Roseimicrobium gellanilyticum: one gene and its partner. Each later gene encodes a partner of the first gene's protein in a complex. Links are inferred from orthologs where the notes say so. Each region holds a gene or a part of one and is shown in the gene's direction. Other genes may lie near its edges. The genes, in order: carA and carB.

Region 1 (8,578 bases):
CCCGCCCTATCTCCATACCGTATTGATTGGCTCACGGGGCAAGGAAGCGGCGCATGCGGAGTTCAGCCTGCAGACGCTCGCATCTCGGCTGCAGAAAGAGGCACCACCGGATCTCATCATGGGTGAGCCCTGTCCTTCACCGCTCGCCAAGGCGCACGGGCAGTTCCGTTTTCAGCTCCTGCTGCGCGCGGAGAAAATTCGTCCGCTGGTCATGCACCTGCAGAAGGTGCTCGCAGGCATGACCTTCCCGGAGGGCGTCATCGTGACGTGGGATGTGGATGCGATGTCGCTGATGTGATGATGTCAGGGGTGCGGCAGTGATTTTTTAGCCGCAAAAAGACGCAAAAAACACAAAAGGTTTCTGAGCGGAGCCAAGGTGAAGAGCACGTGTTAAAGCATTGAGGTGTATCATCAGCATGCCGTGTCGCATGCTGATACCTCCGGTACCTTTTGCGTTTCTTTGCGGCTATCCTTTCCCGTTGCTTTGCTACGAAGCCTTTCGCGTCTTCGCTGCCTTGGGGTCCGCAGCTTTTGCGCCGGCACCCGCTGCCACAGGAACTGGCACAGGCTTGGTTTCGGTCTTGGCCTGGGAGAGGTCTTCTTCAGACACGCCGAGCAGGCCGGCGGCGTCCTCGGAGTTTTGTCCACTGGCACGCAGGGCGGCTTTCTTCAGTTCGCGTTCCACCCAGGGCATGAGCTCGAATCCCGGCAACTGTTGAGCGCCATGGATGAGGGTCTGCAGGGCGTCCTGCATGCGGGTCAGTGTGTGGATGGGAGTGACGACGCGCTGGGTGTTGCTGCCGAGCGGGATGTCCGCGGGGAGCAGCACGTCGGCATTGCACAGGGCGCAGGCGCGCTGGAGGGTGTTCTCCAGTTCACGCACGTTGCCGGGCCAGTCATAGGCTTCGAGGAGGGCGAGGGCGTCCTCGGAGAAACGCATCTGAGGGGTGCGCTTGCGGGCAGCCATGCGCTGCAGGAAGAACTCGGCAAGGATACGCACATCCTCGCGACGCTCACGGAGTGGCGGGATGTGGATGCGCACTACATTCAGGCGGTAGAAAAGGTCTTCGCGGAATTTGCCCTCGGTCACTTCCTTTTCGAGGTCCTTGTTCGTGGCGGCGAGCACGCGGACATCCGTCTTCAGGGTGGTGTTGCCACCCACACGGCTGAGCTCCCCTTCTTGCAGCACGCGGAGCAGCTTGCTCTGCACGGTCAGGGGCATGTCGCCAATTTCATCCAGGAAGAGGGTGCCACCGTCGCACTGTTCAAAGCGGCCCATGCGCTGGGCCACGGCACCGGTGAAGGCGCCTTTCTCGTGGCCGAAGAGCTCGCTCTCCAGCAGGTTGTCCGGGATGGCCGTCACGTTGATGGCCACAAACTCCTTCTGCGTGCGCGGGCTGAACTTGTGAATGGCGCGGGCGACGAGTTCCTTGCCGCAACCGCTCTCACCGGTGATCATCACGGCAGCGTCACTGCGGGACACACGGCCGATGAGCTTGAAGACCTCCTGCATGGCACCGCTGCGGCCAATGATGGTCTCCTGGATGCTCTCCGCCGAAACGGGCGAGGCGCTGGCCAGCGTGGTGCGACGGGCCTCCACGGTACGGAGGGCGCTCTCCACGATGGAACGGAGGTCATACGGCATCTGTTCCTTCCGCAGGAAGTCATAGGCGCCGAGACGCATGGATTCGATCACCGCGCTGGTGCCAGCCAGACCACTAAATAAAAGGACCATGGCGTTCGGGTCCTGTTGGCGGAGGCGCTTGAGCAGCTCGATGCCGCTCATCTGGGGCAGCCTGGCCTCGGTCAGCACGAGGTCGGCGCGTTGCTTCATGTAGGCCGCCAGCGCATCCTCGGCGCGTTCGAAGGTCTCAATAGTCACGTCCGGAGCCTTCAGGTGGGTGGCGGCCCAACCCGAAAAATCCGTCTCCGAATCCACGATGATGATTCGCGTGGATGCGGCGCTGGGGTCTTTTTGCTGCATGGGACGGGAACTGTTTCACATATTCCCCCCGATGCAAAGGACAAGCTGGCCCTTAAAGCTCCAAACTGCGCACAAGAATAGGAGACGTCTCAGGCAGGCCAGAGCCAGGCGATGAGGCCAGCGCCTAATATAGAGACGCCAAAGACCCCGGCTACCCACCCGGCCAGGGCCCGGCTCCCGATGGTGGCGACCATGGCTCCCTTGAAGATCAGGTTCGCCACCCCTCCCGTGAGGATGACACGCCAGCCCGTGCCGGGGTCAAGGTGGTTGCCATGCACCAGATTGGCTGTGGAGAGGGTGATGGCGTCCATATCCGTCAGGCCCGAGATGGCTGCCACAGTGAAGAGGCCACCTTGGCCAAAGTTGTGCCGGGCCACGGCCACTCCCAGCAGCACGAGGGCGTACAGCAGACCAAACATTACCGCCCCCTTGATCTCGGAAGGAGGCTCACTTTGAGGAGGTTTCACGATTTCCTTTCGCGAAAGCATCCAGCAGACGAAACTGACCACGGCCATCCACGCCATCATGGCGAGGAAGGGGTAAATCATCGACTGGCCCACCTTCGGGGCCACCATGAGGATTTCCACCACGACGCGGCCGAAGACGACCGTGGAGGCAATCATGATGACCATGGCCAGTAAGGGAGGGCTGGCCTTGGTGTCCTTGCTCTGGCGGGAGAGGCTGGCCGTGGTGGCGGTGCTGGAAATCAGCCCCCCGAGAAGACCGGAGACCAGCAGGCCGCGATTGGGACCGATGAACTTTCCCACCAGATAGGCCACCAGGCTCAGACCCACGATGAGCACCACCATGAGCCAAATTTTGAACGGGTTAAAGACGCCGTAGTACCCGTAGTCCTCGTTCGGCAGCACGGGGAGGATGACCAGCCCGATGAGCACGAGGCGGGCAATGGCCTTCAACTCCGCTGCGCCGATGCGTCTCACCACGCCATGCATGGCGTCCTTGCTCTGCAGCAGCACCATCACCACGCCAGCCGTCACGGTCGCCGCCACCGGATGGCCCAGCATGGGCATCATGCCAGTGAGAAACATCACCAGCATGGCAAACTCTGTGGTCAGCCCCATGTCTGCAGTGGAGGTGCCCTTCTTGAGAGCAGGGAGATTGCCGATCAGGATCAGCATGGCGAGGCAGAGCAGGGAGGCTGCGATGACCCACCCTCCGTAAGTACTGGCGACCAGGGCGGAGAGTGCCCCGGAGAGGGTGACCAAGGCAAAGGTGCGAATGCCGGCCACCCGGTCCTTCACCCACTCCCGCTCCAGACCCACCAGCAGACCCAGCCCGAGGGCGGTGCCCAGCGCCCCGAAGATTTCGCTGGCAGGCATCTCGGTCGCTTCAGTCATCGTTTGTACAGTAGAATAGGGAATCCGGGTGTCGTGTGGCAATCTTTCGTTCGGTGTTGCACCACCCCCCCATTTCGAGTAAGTCAGGCACCCCACATGAAAGCCCTCCTCGCACTGGAAGACGGACGTCACTTTGAAGGTATCGCCTTTGGCGCGACCGCCACGCGCACTGGAGAGATCTGCTTCAATACCTCGATGACTGGCTATCAGGAAGTCCTGACGGATCCCTCCTACCGCGGCCAGATTGTGACGATGACCTACCCGCTCATCGGGAACTATGGGATCAACCCGCTCGACCTTGAGAGCAATGCTCCCCACGTGCGCGGCTTTGTGGTGGAGGAACTGTGTGAAGTGCCCAGCAACTGGCGCAGCACCCAGTCGCTCGACGGCTGGCTGAAGGAGTGGGACATCCCCGGTATCCAGGGCATCGACACCCGCGCGCTCACCAAGCACCTGCGGACCCGTGGCGCCATGCGCTCGGTCATCACCAGCCAGGCCTCCAGTGTGGAAGAAGCGGTGGAGCTTGCCCGCGCCAGCGCGCCCATGGCCGGCAGCGATTTCGTGAAGGAAGTCACCACCGTGGATCCCTACCTCTGGGATGATGAAAGCAGCCGCCGCTGGGACATCCCGAATCCGAGCCAGGGTACCACGGGTGGCGCGGAAGGTGTCTTCCATCAGCTCCCCGAAGCGAAGCATCGTATCGTGGCCTACGATTTCGGCATCAAGCGCAACATTCTGCGCCGCCTGCGTCAGGAGGGCTTCGCCGTGGAGGTGGTGCCCAGCACGACCAGCGCGGAAGAAGTGCTGAAGCGCAAGCCGGATGGTGTCTTCCTGAGCAATGGCCCGGGGGATCCGGCGGCGCTGGGGTACATCCATGAGCAGGTGCGCAAGCTCACGCCGCACCAGCCCATTTTCGCCATCTGCCTCGGCCACCAGCTTCTGGGCCACGCGTTTGGCGGCACCACCTACAAGCTCAAGTTCGGCCATCGCGGCGGCAACCAGCCGGTGAAGGACCTGCGCAGTGGCAAGGTGTCCATCACCAGCCAGAACCATGGCTTTGCCGTGGACGCGGACACGCTTCCCTCCAATGTGGAAGTGACCCACATCAATCTGAACGACAACACGGTCGAAGGCCTGCGTCACAAGGACTACCCGGTATTCAGCGTGCAGTACCATCCTGAAGCCGCTCCGGGACCGAATGATGCGAGCTACTTCTTCCGTGAGTTTGCGCAGTTGATTGACGAGCAGAAGAAGTAAAATCGTAGAAGGCTTCTCCAGAAGCCTTGCTGTTGGATTGGGAATGGAGTAATCTTGACCATGGAAACTCTCCATGATGGTCTGCCGAAGAATGATGCTGTGCGTGTAGTCGGACGCCTCGAGAGTTTGGGCAGCCAGACAGAGCGGTTCGATTGTCTCCAGAGACAGGCCATGCTTTTGCGTGGCGCACCGGTCTATCCCAAGGGAGTCTTTAAATTCAAAACATACGAGGAGGCAGATGCATGGATGGGACAGATTCGCTACGTGAAGCCCCAGGGCAAGACACAGGCGTAGATAGACGTGATGTCACCGATCTCTTCCGTGAGCTGAACAGGAGGGAGGCGCTCTACGTGGTCGTTGGAAGCCACGCCATGCTTCATCATGGGGGTGACCATTTGCTGCCAGAACTCAAGCTCTTGATTGATGGCGATACTGAGAACCAGCGGAAAGTGCTGGATGCGCTTGAGACATTACCGGACAAGGCGGCGCGTGAGTTGCGTGACGCGGACTTGCGGGAGTATGTAGAGGTACGTGTGGCGGATAGTATGGTAGTCGACTTGGCGACGAGCCTGTGTGGCATCACCTATGCGGACGCGACCTCGCAGATCGAATGGGACGAAGCAGACGGTGTCCGCATCCCCTATGCCTCCTTGATCCTGCTTTGGAAGACCAAGCAAAACCATCTAGAAGAAGATGAGCCGGATCGCATCTCTCTTCGGGAGAAGTTGAAAGGCATCCTTCCAGAGGAAGAACTGCATTCCTCGCCGGTCACAGAAGGGACGTCGGAAGGATTCCTCGGCCAGATTTGGCGGAAGATTTTCTAGGCGTTCACGAGCCGCCTGACAATTCACGTGCCAGCTTCGCCGCCCTGTGCCACTAATGGGCCCATGGCAATCGTCGTGCAAAAATATGGCGGCAGCAGCGTGGCGGATGCGGACAAGATCCGCGCTGTGGCGCAGCGGGTGATGGAGACCCAGAAGGCGGGGCATCAGGTGACGGTGGTGGTCTCCGCCATGGGAGACACCACGGATGATCTGCTCACCCTCGCGAAAAAGGTGGCGACGAACCCAGAACGCCGTGAGCTGGACATGCTTCTCTCCGTGGGGGAGCGCATCTCCATGGCACTGCTGTCCATGGCGATTCGTGAGCTGGGCGGGGATGCTATCAGCTTCACCGGCAGCCAGGCGGGGATCGTCACCAATGATCGTCACATCGATGCGCGCATCATCGAGGTGCGACCCTTCCGCGTGCAGGATGAGCTTTCGCGTGGGAAGATTGTGATCATCGCCGGATATCAGGGTGTATCCTACCGTAAGGAGATCACCACGCTGGGACGCGGTGGCAGTGACACCACCGCCGTGGCCATGGCGGCGGCGTTGGATGCGGAGTGGTGTGAGATTTGTTCGGATGTGGATGGCGTGTATTCTGCGGACCCACGCGTGGTACCCGCAGCGAAACGCATCCCCACCATGGCGTATGAGGAGATGCAGGAGATGGCCGAGGCGGGTGCGAAGGTGTTGAATGCGCAGGCCGTGGAATTCGCCAAGGAGCGCGGCATCGCTATCTACGCTCGTGCCACCAAGCAGGCGCCTCCCGGTGCGGAAGAGCCGACGGACAGCACCGTCGTGCGGAAGTTCGGCCCCAATGTGCCCGGGCGTGTCGTGGGCGTGGCCAGCGAGAAGGACCTCTTCCTCCTGAATGCCACCAGTGGTGCGGATGCCGTGCTGGAGTTGTTGGATGAATTGTCCGTGGTCGGCAAGCAACTGCACGTGGCCACCTCGGGTGATGGCGCCAACAGCCTCGCCATGGTCATTTCCCGCGAGAACCTGCATGATGAAGCGCGACTGCGTGCGAAGTTGCAGGAGAAGTTCGGCGACACCGTGAAGCTGGAAGACGGCATCGGCGCGGTGAGCGTGGTGGGTACTGGCATTACCACGAACTACAAAAATCTCCGTGCTGGCTCCGCAGCCCTGGCCACGCATGGCGTGCTGGGCATTTCCACCTCACGCTTCCGCATCACCTGGCTGGTGCCACTGGCGGGTGTGGATGATGCGGTGCGGAGATTGCATGCGACGTTTCTCGAGGCGGAGGGAGAGGTGGTGCCGTAGAAGCCTGCGCGTCTGGCCGGCCGCCTCTGGACAATACCCCATTGCGAAGTTCGCTAATTTGTCCCATCTTCTGACATGGTTACCCTGAGCGAACTTGAGGCGCAAGCCATGCAGCTGCCGCAGGATCAGCGAGCTGCTTTGGCGGCGCACTTGCTGGATTCGCTTCCCGCGGTCCTTCATGATGATGATGAAGGTGTTGCAGAAGCTCTGAGACGGGATGCGGAGCTGGATCGTGATCCCTCCGTGGGTATGACATTGGAACAGTTCAAAGCGGCATTTGGGCGTTGATGGAGCCGCGGGTCGTTTTTCACAGGCTCGTCCAGCGTGATATGGACGGCATCCTTCGTTATTACATTGAAGAAGCGGGGGAGTCCGTGGCGGATCGTTTCTTTGGAGCATTCCTTGCTCTAGCGGACAAGGCTGTGGAGAACCCCAAGAGATTCCATCCCATATCCGGCCAGTTACGCCGGGCAAATGTGCCCGGGTTCCCTTATCACTTTCTGTACCGCGAAACGTAGTTTGGGATCCGCATCCTGGTGCTTCGCCATGATCGACGACACCCTTCGTTTGGATTAAAGAGACAATAGCTGGTGCGTAAAACTGTGGAGAAGGGGCTTGCTTTCGAAAGCCGAAAATCGTGCGATCTGGCTGGCATCTGCGGCGTTTCCCATCGCAAGATGACCACCATGAAACTGCGCCTCCTTGTCTCCGCGCTGCTGCTTCTGCCTGCACTCGCGACGGCAGCCGACAAGAAACCCAACGTCCTTTTCATCGCGGTGGACGACCTGAAGCCGACCATCGGCTGTTATGGGGACACGCACGCGAAGACGCCGAATATCGACCGCATCGCGGCGAAGGGGACGGTGTTCACGCGGGCGTATTGCATGCAGGCGGTGTGCTCGCCGTCGCGCAATGGCGTGTTGACCGGGCTGCGCCCCGAGACGCTGCAGATCTATGACCTTGGCACGAATTTCCGGAAACGTGCGCCGGAGGTGGTAACCCTGCCGCAGTACTTCAAGCAGCAGGGCTGGCAAAGCCATGGGCTGGGAAAAATATTCCACGTGGGCCATGGCAACACTGAAGATGCCGCCTCTTGGAGCGTGCCGCATTTCCAGGCGAAGAGCATTGGTTATGCGTTGGAGGAGAACAAGCGGACGCTGACTCGTGAGGAGGCGCTCTTCGACAACAAGCCTGCGGGCAAGCTCCCAAAGGGCGCGGCTTACGAATCCGCGGATGTGCCGGATGATGCCTATGGCGATGGCAAGATCGCGCTGGAAGCGGTGAAGCGGTTGCGCGGCTTCAAGGATAGTGGGGAATCCTTCTTCCTTGCGGTGGGTTTTGTGAAGCCTCACCTGCCTTTCTGTGCGCCCAAGAAATACTGGGACATGTATGATCCCAAGACATTGCCACAACCAGAACGCAGCGAGCCACCAGTCGGTGCTCCTTCGTATGCGCCCACCGCGTGGGGTGAACTGCGACAGTACCTCGGCATTCCCGAGAAAGGAGCGCTCCCACCAGAACTCACGCGCACGCTGATTCATGGATACTATGCGGCCACGAGCTACATGGACGCGCAGCTTGGGCTTGTGCTGGATGAGCTGGAGAAGCTGGGCCTCGCTGACAAGACCATCATCGTCTTCTGGGGCGACCATGGCTGGCATCTCGGAGACCATGGCATGTGGTGCAAGCACTCGAACTACGAGCAGGCCACCAATGCGCCGCTGCTCTTCTCCGCTCCCGGAAAGCAGGGTGGCCAGAAGTCGAGCGCCGTGGTGGAGTTCAATGATATCTATCCCACGCTCTGCGATCTGGCTGGCATCGCGAAGCCTTCGCATCTTCAGGGTGCAAGCCTCGTGCCGCTGCTCGATGAT
Region 2 (9,468 bases), on another replicon or contig:
GCAGGTCCTGATTCTCCGAACCGAGGCCGTAGGTGAGCCAGCTTCCCAACGTGGGGCGCCCGCCGGTGGCACGTCCATTCTCCAGTGCGTAGATGGACTGGCCGTGATTGTTCACGCCGGTGTGCATGGAGCGGATGAGCGTGATGTCATCCACCACATTTGCGAGGTGCGGCAGCAGTTCGGAGAGTTCCATGCCGCACTGGCCGTGCTTGCGGAACTTCCACGGGCTGGCCATGACCTCGCGACTCGCGCCAGCGGCATCGTCATACTTCACCTCACCGGGGAAGTTCTTGCCGTCCAGCTTGTCCAATTCCGGCTTCGGGTCGAAGAGGTCGATGTGGCTCGGCCCGCCCTGCATGAACATCGAGATCATGGCGCGCGCCTTCGGCTGGGCTACGGGACGCTTCGGTACCAGATCGTAGTGGTGGGCCTCCAGACGTTCGCTGGTGGCCAGCAGGCCCTCCTGCTTCAGCAGCCAGGCCAGCGCAACCGAGCCAACCCCTCCGCCGGTGCGGGAAAGCCACTGACGGCGGGAGAAAGGATGACCGGAAACGGGCAGGCTCATGCGAACAGAAGTGGAGAGTTCCAGAAGCCGAAATTACGCCGGGGAAACCGGGGGTATTGCACCACGGTCACAAGCTGTGCAGTACGAGGCACAAAAGGAGGGGAAACGGCACCCAGCAGTCGCGGGTCTCAGCCCGCCCTCGCGGTGTCCGTTCCCGAGTCTGCCATGAGCCTTAGCGTGACAGAAAGTCCCCCACCCTCCCGATTGGCGATTTCCACCTTGCCGCCGCAGGCTTCGGTGCAGCTCTTCACAATGGCAAGGCCGAGGCCCACGCCACCGCTCTCACGTGAGCGCGCGATGTCCGGGCGGTAGAAGGGCTCCAGCAGGCGCGGCAGAGCCTCTGCGGAAACGCCGGGTCCGCGGTCGCTCACGGTGATGCTCACGTGGCCATTCGCCCGCGTTGCACTGACCTCCACCGGGCCGCAGCCGACAGCGTAGCGCTGGGCATTGCGCACCAGATTTCCAATCGCCCGGGAGAGCATTTCTTCATCTGCCATGACCACGAAGTGGTCCGGCACCTCCACCTTCGCGGTGCCTGCCTCCTCACTTGCGTCCTCGCGCTGGAGGGTACGGCGCACGAGGGGGGCCACCAGCAGGGGCTTGAGTTTCACCTCGCTGCGGAGGTTCGCTTTGGAGAAGCTGAGCAACTCATTCACCAGCGCACTCATATGCTGCAGCTCACCCTCGAGTTTCCCCATGTAGCGCTGGCTCTTCTCATCCGCGCCTGTCTCCGCGCGCTGCTGCAAGATGCCGAGTGAGGCCTGCATGCGGGCGATGGGTGAGCACAGCTCGTGGGCGATGTCTCCGAGGAAACGCTTTTGCCCTTTTGCATGACCGTCCAATCGCTCGGCCATCTGTTGCACGGAGCGGCCGAGATCGCCGAGTTCATCGAGACGGTTTGCGTCCGGAACCGCTACCTCGAAGTCACCTTCCGCGACTCGGCCGGTCGTTCTGCGCAGGCGCTGGATGCTGCGGGTAAAACCAAGTGCAAGGGGCACCCAAATCAGGGCTGAGAGCACCAGAACCCCAATGCCCGCGTAGAACCAGGGCTTGGGGTCCAAGAAAACGCCGCCGGCAGTAAGTGTGTCTGACCGCACCACGAGGAGCGCCGGCAGGTAACCACGCTCAGCAGCCACCGCAGGCACACGAATCACAGCCCAATAGCCCGGTGGTGAACTGGTGTGCGCCATCACGGTGGGGTACCGTGCCATGGAGGGGTCCATGGGCGGTGGACTACGCCGTTCATCCTCGCGCTCTCGCGGCGGTGGTGGAGGTGGGCGCCCGCCGGAACTTCCGAAAATGTCATCCAAGGGATCAAGCCCTAGAGATGGTGGCGGGGGCGGTGCCGGGCGTGGGCCATTCCCCTCTCCCCGACGGCGCAGGTGGGGGGTCAGCTTTTCCCTCACCATGTCCAGAACGGTGGGAGGAAGAGTGTTGTGCACTCCCGTGACGTACTCGATTTCCGAATCGAACAGGGAGAAATCAATCCCCAGGGCCTGGCTGTGCCCGTGCAGGAGGCTTTCCCACTGCGAGGACGGTTGTTCACGCAGTTCCGCGGCAACACGCACAGCCATGGCCTGCATGCGCGGCTCCATGACGCCCTGCATGAGCTCGCTGGATACTCCACCGAACTGCGAGCGGAAGACAATCCAGAAGCCCAACGCGATCAGCGCGACATTCGCCAGGAAGCCGGCCAGCAGCTTCACGGGAATGGGAAACCGGACTCGCATGGGGTCCATCATGATTCATCTGCGGTCAGGTTGCACCTCTTCTCTGTGGCGAGAATCTCCACCACCAGATGACATTGGCAGGCTCATGCGCGCTGGTACCGGGCTCCGTCCTCTCCCATCCAAGAGCCGCCGCCGGAGAGGGCATCGAGTTGATTGGTCTGCCCAAACACCTCCACTTGATGCTGCAGGTAGAACCAGCCGGGGATGGGCTCCGGCACAGGGTCCGGTGCCACGCCCTTCACGATGAACCGTGCGAGGGCCGCAGGAAAATTTGCCCCGAATCCCGTGGGGAAACCCACCCACGAGGGGAACCGGGGAGCCATCTTGATGAGGAAGTGCCGGTGCACCGTCTCGTCCATGATGGTGACGACCTCGAACGGCCCGCGCCAGCGGAGCTCACGAACCAGACGCTCACAAACCTCGCGCAGAGAATCATCCCTCACTGTGATTCCGCCGACATTCTTGCCCAAGCCGTGCATGCTGGGCCGGCGGATGGCACACAGTCCGAACAAGCCACCCTCTCCATCGCCGATGCCCATGGCGTGATGCTCCGTACCTGAGATCACCTCCTGTAGCAGCACCGGCGCGCCCCACTGTGCAAAGAGAAGGGACACCGCACCGGCCAGCTCAGCCTCATTCTCCACCAGATGGGTGTCGTGGTGCGCGCCCTTGACGAGGATGGGATACCGCATCTCCCGCCCCAACAACAGGGCACGGCTGACGGTGTACACGGCATGTGTCCGGGGCGTAGAAACCCCCGCCACGGAGGCGAGTTCTGAAAGCTGCTCCCGCGTGCGACGCAGGTAGGTGGCCTTGTCCGGAAGGGAAGTGCGGATGCCTCGCGCTTGCAGTTCCTCAGCAAGATCCACCATGAGCTCCATCTCGGAGTCCAGGGTAGGGATGAGAACCTCAAAAGGCGTGCGAGCACGGACCTCGTCGATCCTCTTCAGAAATGCCTCCGCACCTTCCGAGGGAAAGGGAATGGTGTATACCGCGTCCGGGCCATTCTTTGCATAGATGCCGCTCTCCGTGGCATCGTACGCCATGCCGATGATGAAGGCACCAGGGTGTGCCGCGCGGATGCCGGCCACAATGGCGGCGCCCGGTTGGGGGTTCTCTCCTCGACTCAGTCCAGTGACAGCGATTCGCATCTTGCCACCACAGAATCATCCGTATGTAAACGGCGGATGAATCGCTAGCCGGAGAATTGTGAAGGGAATGTAAAGGTCTCCCCTGACCCTAGACCAGTCTCTCGGTCACATCCCCACGCTTCAGTTCAGGCGGCACGTGGCCCACAAAGCGCGGCTTCAGGCCGATGCTCTCGAACAGCTCATTCACCTGTCTCAGGGTGATTCTGCTCGGGTCGTCGATTTCGAAGTACACCATGTCATGGGAGGCATCCACCTTGTAGCGGGCGGCCAGCAGGTCCATCTGATGGCCCAAGTGCATGATTCTCTCCTCCTCGCGGAGGCCGGGAGCATAAACGAGCAGTTCAGTCATGGCGGGAGCGGGCTGTGCGTGTATTTACTTTTGCAGTCTAGTAGGTTCGCCGTCAGCTTGTCCAGTCTGTTGAGCGTGGGATTTTTACGCTTCTTCACCAAGTTGGCGGACTCGCTTCGCCTTCATTTGGTAAAGCAATCCTAATGAACGGGTCACGACTGGCCTGGGCCGGTCTGTGGCGGGTGAAAGGAATCGGACTGGGGCCAGATTTCAGGAAGCGGGCAATGTCACCTTTCTCCCGCTTGCCACAGCCGCCATGCCATGCGAGGGAAGACGCCATTTTGCCCGCGTAACGCCTCATGCCCAAAGACACCTCGATTCACAAGATTCTGCTCATCGGCTCCGGTCCCATCGTCATCGGTCAGGGGTGCGAGTTTGACTATTCCGGGGTGCAGGCATGCAAGGCCCTCCGTGAAGAAGGCTATGAGGTCGTGCTGGTGAACTCCAATCCGGCCACCATCATGACGGACCCGGAGTTCGCGCACCGCACGTACATCGAGCCCATCACGCCGGAGATCGTCGAGAAGATCATCATCAAGGAGAAGCCAGACGCACTGCTGCCAACCCTGGGTGGCCAAACCGCGCTGAACACGGCGATGTCCCTGCACCGCGCGGGCATCCTGGAGAAGCACAACGTGCGCATGATCGGCGCAAAGGCGGATGCGATTGAAAAGGGCGAAGATCGCCTGCTTTTCAAGAACGCGATGCTCAAGATTGGCTTGGACCTGCCGCAGTCCGGCGTTGCCCACACCATGGAAGAAGCGAACGTCATCTCCGAGGAGATCGCTGCCTTCCTGGGTCGTCCGAGCCCGTACCCGCTCATCATCCGTCCTGCTTACACCCTCGGTGGGACCGGTGGTGGTATCGCGTACAACCGCGAAGAATTTGAGACCATTGTGGCGCGCGGCCTGGATCTCTCGCCCGTGACGGAAGTGCTCATTGAAGAGTCGCTGCTGGGCTGGAAGGAATTCGAAATGGAGGTCATGCGTGACCGCGCGGACAACTGCGTGATCATCTGCTCGATTGAGAACCTCGACCCCATGGGCGTGCACACCGGTGACTCCATCACCGTCGCCCCCATCCAGACCCTCACGGATCGTGAGTACCAGATCATGCGTGATGCCTCCTTCGCGTGCATCCGCGAGATTGGCGTGGAGACGGGTGGATCGAACATCCAGTTCGCCGTGGAGCCCAAGACGGGCCGCATGATCGTAATTGAGATGAATCCACGCGTGAGCCGCAGTTCCGCGCTGGCCTCGAAGGCGACAGGATTCCCCATTGCAAAGATCGCCGCAAAGCTCGCGGTGGGTTATACGCTGGATGAGCTGAAGAACGACATCACGCGCGAGACGCCGGCGTCTTTCGAGCCGACTATCGACTACGTGGTCACCAAGGTGCCGCGGTTTACGTTTGAAAAGTTCCCCGGCGCGGATGCCACGCTCACCACGCAGATGAAGTCCGTGGGTGAGGCCATGGCCATCGGTCGTACGTTCAAGGAGTCCCTGCAGAAGGCACTGCGCAGCCTGGAGATCAAACGCTTCGGCCTCATCGGCGATGGCGCGGATGTGGTGGTGGATGATGAGACACTCACCACCAAGCTCAGCGTGCCGAATGCTGAGCGTATCTTCTTCCTCGGCCAGGCCTTTGCGAAGGGCTGGAGCGTGGAGAAGGTGTTTGAGCTGACGAAGATTGATCCGTGGTTCTTGAGGCAGATTGAGGAGTTGGTGAATTCCCAGGCCTCGCTGAATAGCCACACCGGCGACATCGGGAGTGTGCGCGAGTTGCCGAAGGACTTGGGCAACATTTGCAACGAGGAGTATCGCAGCGAGAGCGCAGCCACCTTACGCAAAATCAAGAAACAAGGTTTCTCTGACATCCAGATAGCCCGGGCTTGGGATACGACTCCGGGCAAGGTTCGTGACGCGAGAAAGGAAACTCGTTGCACCCCCACCTATCGTCTCGTCGATACCTGCGCCGCAGAATTCGAAGCGTACACGCCCTATTACTACTCCACCTATGGCGTGGAAGATGAGGTGCGCGATAGCGACAAGAAGAAGGTCATCATCCTGGGTGGTGGACCGAACCGCATTGGCCAGGGTATTGAGTTCGACTACTGTTGTGTGCATGCCTCCTTCGCGCTGCGCGAGATGGGCATTGAGACCATCATGGTGAACTCGAATCCGGAGACGGTCTCCACGGACTACGACACCAGCGACAAGCTCTACTTCGAGCCGCTCACGCTGGAAGATGTGCTGAACATCTACGAGAGCGAGAACAAGGATGACCAGGTGCTTGGTGTGATTGTGCAGTTCGGCGGACAGACGCCGCTGAACCTTGCGAAGGGTCTTGAGGAAAACGGCGTACGCATCATCGGCACCTCGCCCAAGAGCATCGAACTCGCAGAAGACCGCAAGCTCTTCGCTGCGCTGCTGGATGAACTCGAACTCGCCCAGGCTCCGAGCGGCACCGCGACCTCCACGGAGGAAGCGCTGGCCATCACCGCCCGCATTGGTTATCCCAGCCTCGTGCGCCCCAGCTTCGTGCTTGGTGGTCGTGCAATGCAGATCGTGTACTCGGATGCCGAGCTCACGCACTACATGCAGAACGCGGTGGATGCCACCCCCGACCGCCCGGTGCTGGTGGACCGCTTCCTGGAAGATGCGACCGAAGTGGACGTGGACTGCATCAGCGACGGCGAGACCACGGTGGTGGGCGCCATCATGGAGCACATCGAAGAAGCGGGCATCCACTCCGGCGACAGCGCCTGTGTGATTCCTCCCTTCTCGCTCAGCGAGGAGATGCAGGGGCGCATTCGTGACGCGGCCAAGAAGCTGGCCAAGGCGCTCAATGTGCGCGGCCTCATGAACATGCAGCTCGCGGTGAAGGGTGACGATCTCTACGTCATCGAAGTGAACCCACGTGCCAGCCGCACGGCTCCCTTCGTGAGCAAGGCGATCGGCGTGCCGCTTCCGAAGCTTGCCGCGAAGATCATGGCAGGAAAGACGCTGAAGGAACTGGGCTTCACCTCCGAAGTCACACCTCCGCACTACAGCGTGAAGGAGGCGGTGTTCCCCTTCAGCAAATTCACGGGCGTGGACATCGCGCTCGGACCGGAAATGAAGAGCACCGGCGAGGTCATGGGCATCGACTCCGACCTCGGCATGGCCTTCGCCAAGAGCCAGATGGCCGCCGGCGGCGCGCTGCCCAAGGGTGGCAACATCTTCATCAGCGTGAAGGAAAGCGACAAAGCCGTGGTCCCGCGCATCGCGAAGGGATACTCCGACCTCGGCTTCAACATCTACGCCACGCCTGGCACCGCCGCGGTGATCGAAGGCGCGGGCATCCCCGTGAACAAGCTGCCCAAGCTTGCCAGCGGCCAGCGTCCGAACGTCATCGACCTGATGAAGAACAAGGAGATGCACTTCATCATCAACACGCCCTCCGGCAAGAACCCGCGTGCCGATGAAGTGAAGATCCGCACGGCGGCCATGCAGAACCGCATTCCCATCATGACCACCATGCGTGGGGCCGATGCGGCGCTGAAGGGCATCAAGTCACTTCAGGCGAATGAAGTGCAGGTCCAGGCGCTCCAGGAGTATCACCAGTAAGCCAGCACCAGGCTGGCTTGCAGCGTGAGAATTCGCAGGTAACCCACAGGCTCGTTTAAATCGCAGCTGGCATCAATTGCCTCGACAGCCTGCTTGTGCTCCGTGTATGGGGAATCCCCTCATCCACCACGCCACACCATGCGCTACCGCACCAAGCTCTCCATCGCCCTTGTGGGGGTGACGGCGCTTTCGTGCGGGCTGCTTTTATGGCTGGTGTATCACGGTGCGAGTGATCTGCTGTTCAAGCAAGTGCAGGGGAGAGTGCTGGCCATCGCGTCCACGGGTGCGCTGAATTTTCCAGTGGAGGAACACGAGCGTCTGAGGTCCCGCGCAGATGAGACCAGCGCGGACTACCTGAAAGTGGAGAAGCATCTGCGTGCCGTCCGTGACACCAACCAGGACCCGGACATGAGGGTCATCTTCGTGTACACGATGCGTCCTTCGATCAAGGAGCCCGGGGGCTGGGATTACATCGCGGATGGGGAGGAGCAGGGCAGCAAGGACAAGTCACATATCGGCGACCCCGTCACGTTCCAAGGCATCGCGGGCACTGAGTTGATACTGGACAAGGCCAAGGCGAACCCAGATTACACCATGGACGAGTTCGGCGTCTGGCTGACGGCCAGCGTGCCGTTGCGGGATGCCTCAGGCAAGTCGGTGGGGCTCATGGCCGTGGACGTGGCCGCGGATTCCGTGCGCGCGGAGATGCGACGCATGCTGTTCATCACGATGGGTGCCGTGGCCATTGCCAGTGTGCTTTCGCTGCTGGCCTCCCTCAAGCTGGCAAAGTGGGCCAGTTCCCCGCTGACGCTGGTCAAGGCCACGCTCAACGAGATCAGCTCCGGCAATCTGGAGGCACGGATCAACCTCGATCGCGATGACGAGTTTGGCGAGGTGGGTCGCGCCGTGAACCGGATGGCCCTCTCGCTTCAAGAACGCGCGGCGCTGAAAGGTACGCTCTCCCGCTCAGTGCCCGGCCATGTGGCGGAGCGCCTGGCCTCCGCGCGGGATCTTCCCGCCCTCACCGGAAAGCGGCAACGCATCACGGTGATGTTTTGCGACATCCACAATTTCACGCGCCTTTCTGCCACGCTGGAGCCAGAGAAGGTGTTCGGATTCCTGAACGAATTCTTCGAGGAAATGATCGAGGCCATTTTTCAGCATCATGGCAGCCTCGACAAGATGCTGGGCGATGGACTCATGGCGCTCTTCGGCGCTCCGGAAGAAGATCCACATCATGCGGTGAACGCTCTGGAGGCGGCGATGGACATGCAGGCGCGTCTCTCCAAAATCCAGCAGAAGTGGATTCCAGGTCCGTCCCGGAACTTTTCCATCGGCATCGGTCTGCATACGGGTGACGCCCTGGTGGGCAATCTCGGTTCCAAAGAACGCATGGAGTACACGGCCATTGGTGAAACCGTGCGAATCGCCGCGCGGCTGGAGGCGGCCACTGAGGAGAACCGGTGTGCCATCCTTCTCAGCCGTGACACCGCCAGCGAAATTCCAGTTCGCATCCCCCTGCGCCAGGTGAACGTGCTCACCGTGCGGGGACTGATGCAGTCCATGGCGGTCTTCACCCCGCAACCCACCGAACCGGCCAAGTCATGATCCATGAGCGAGGAGCGCCACGCCACCTGCCGCATCTGCTCGCAACTCAGCGCCCATCAGTCCGGGTGCCAGACGCATGGGCGGCGGGAGGAGGACACCTTTCTGCCGAAGATCGCTGAGGAGCTGAACCATGTACGCACCATCCGTCCGGACCGTGCAAGCTCGCCGGAACTGAAGCGCTGCCCGGTATGCGGGACGCACTACCTCTTCCAGGATACGTATGAGTACTTCGCCACCGGAAGCGAGGACACGCAGACGCTGACGCGGCTGAGCGACGAGGAAGTGGCGAAGCTATAGCCGCTCTCCACCTCACGATTGATCCTACGCCATCCAAGGGTAACGAGTGCGTATGCGCCTCACTCTTCCCAAATGGTTCGACCTCCACACCCACTTCCGTCAGGGGCCCGCGGTGGCGGCCTACGTGAAGGCGCACAAGGACATGGGCTGTGCGGGGGCG

The links.
Region 2: the proteins of carA (region 1) and carB are in contact, whole or in part, in a solved structure (PDB 1KEE), measured with the Escherichia coli proteins. The link is inferred for Roseimicrobium gellanilyticum from one-to-one orthologs.

What each region holds. Positions count from the first base shown.
Region 1 is NZ_QNRR01000005.1:256,160-264,737, forward strand. Bases 2,575-5,518 are described here. They hold carA (glutamine-hydrolyzing carbamoyl-phosphate synthase small subunit), read left to right. Parts: upstream 2,575-3,438; coding sequence 3,439-4,599; downstream 4,600-5,518. Other genes in these bases: DES53_RS15910 (MgtC/SapB family protein), read right to left, coding at 2,575-3,342; DES53_RS15920 (hypothetical protein), read left to right, coding at 4,660-4,893; DES53_RS15925 (hypothetical protein), read left to right, coding at 4,971-5,423; DES53_RS15930 (aspartate kinase), read left to right, coding at 5,487-5,518. Also shown: replication restart helicase PriA, read left to right, coding at 1-298; DES53_RS15905 (sigma-54-dependent transcriptional regulator), read right to left, coding at 488-1,984; more of DES53_RS15910, read right to left, coding at 2,074-2,574; more of DES53_RS15930, read left to right, coding at 5,519-6,707; DES53_RS15935 (addiction module protein), read left to right, coding at 6,783-6,995; DES53_RS15945 (sulfatase-like hydrolase/transferase), read left to right, coding at 7,394-8,578. UniProt on the Escherichia coli protein: Small subunit of the glutamine-dependent carbamoyl phosphate synthetase (CPSase).
Region 2 is NZ_QNRR01000006.1:426,282-435,749, forward strand. Bases 3,770-7,603 are described here. They hold carB (carbamoyl-phosphate synthase large subunit), read left to right. Parts: upstream 3,770-4,094; coding sequence 4,095-7,403; downstream 7,404-7,603. Other genes in these bases: DES53_RS18570 (hypothetical protein), read right to left, coding at 3,770-3,795; DES53_RS18580 (adenylate/guanylate cyclase domain-containing protein), read left to right, coding at 7,542-7,603. Also shown: DES53_RS18555 (DUF1501 domain-containing protein), read right to left, coding at 1-565; DES53_RS18560 (sensor histidine kinase), read right to left, coding at 694-2,271; DES53_RS18565 (ATP-grasp domain-containing protein), read right to left, coding at 2,379-3,446; more of DES53_RS18570, read right to left, coding at 3,535-3,769; more of DES53_RS18580, read left to right, coding at 7,604-9,011; DES53_RS18585 (hypothetical protein), read left to right, coding at 9,015-9,308; DES53_RS18590 (amidohydrolase family protein), read left to right, coding at 9,361-9,468. UniProt on the Escherichia coli protein: Large subunit of the glutamine-dependent carbamoyl phosphate synthetase (CPSase).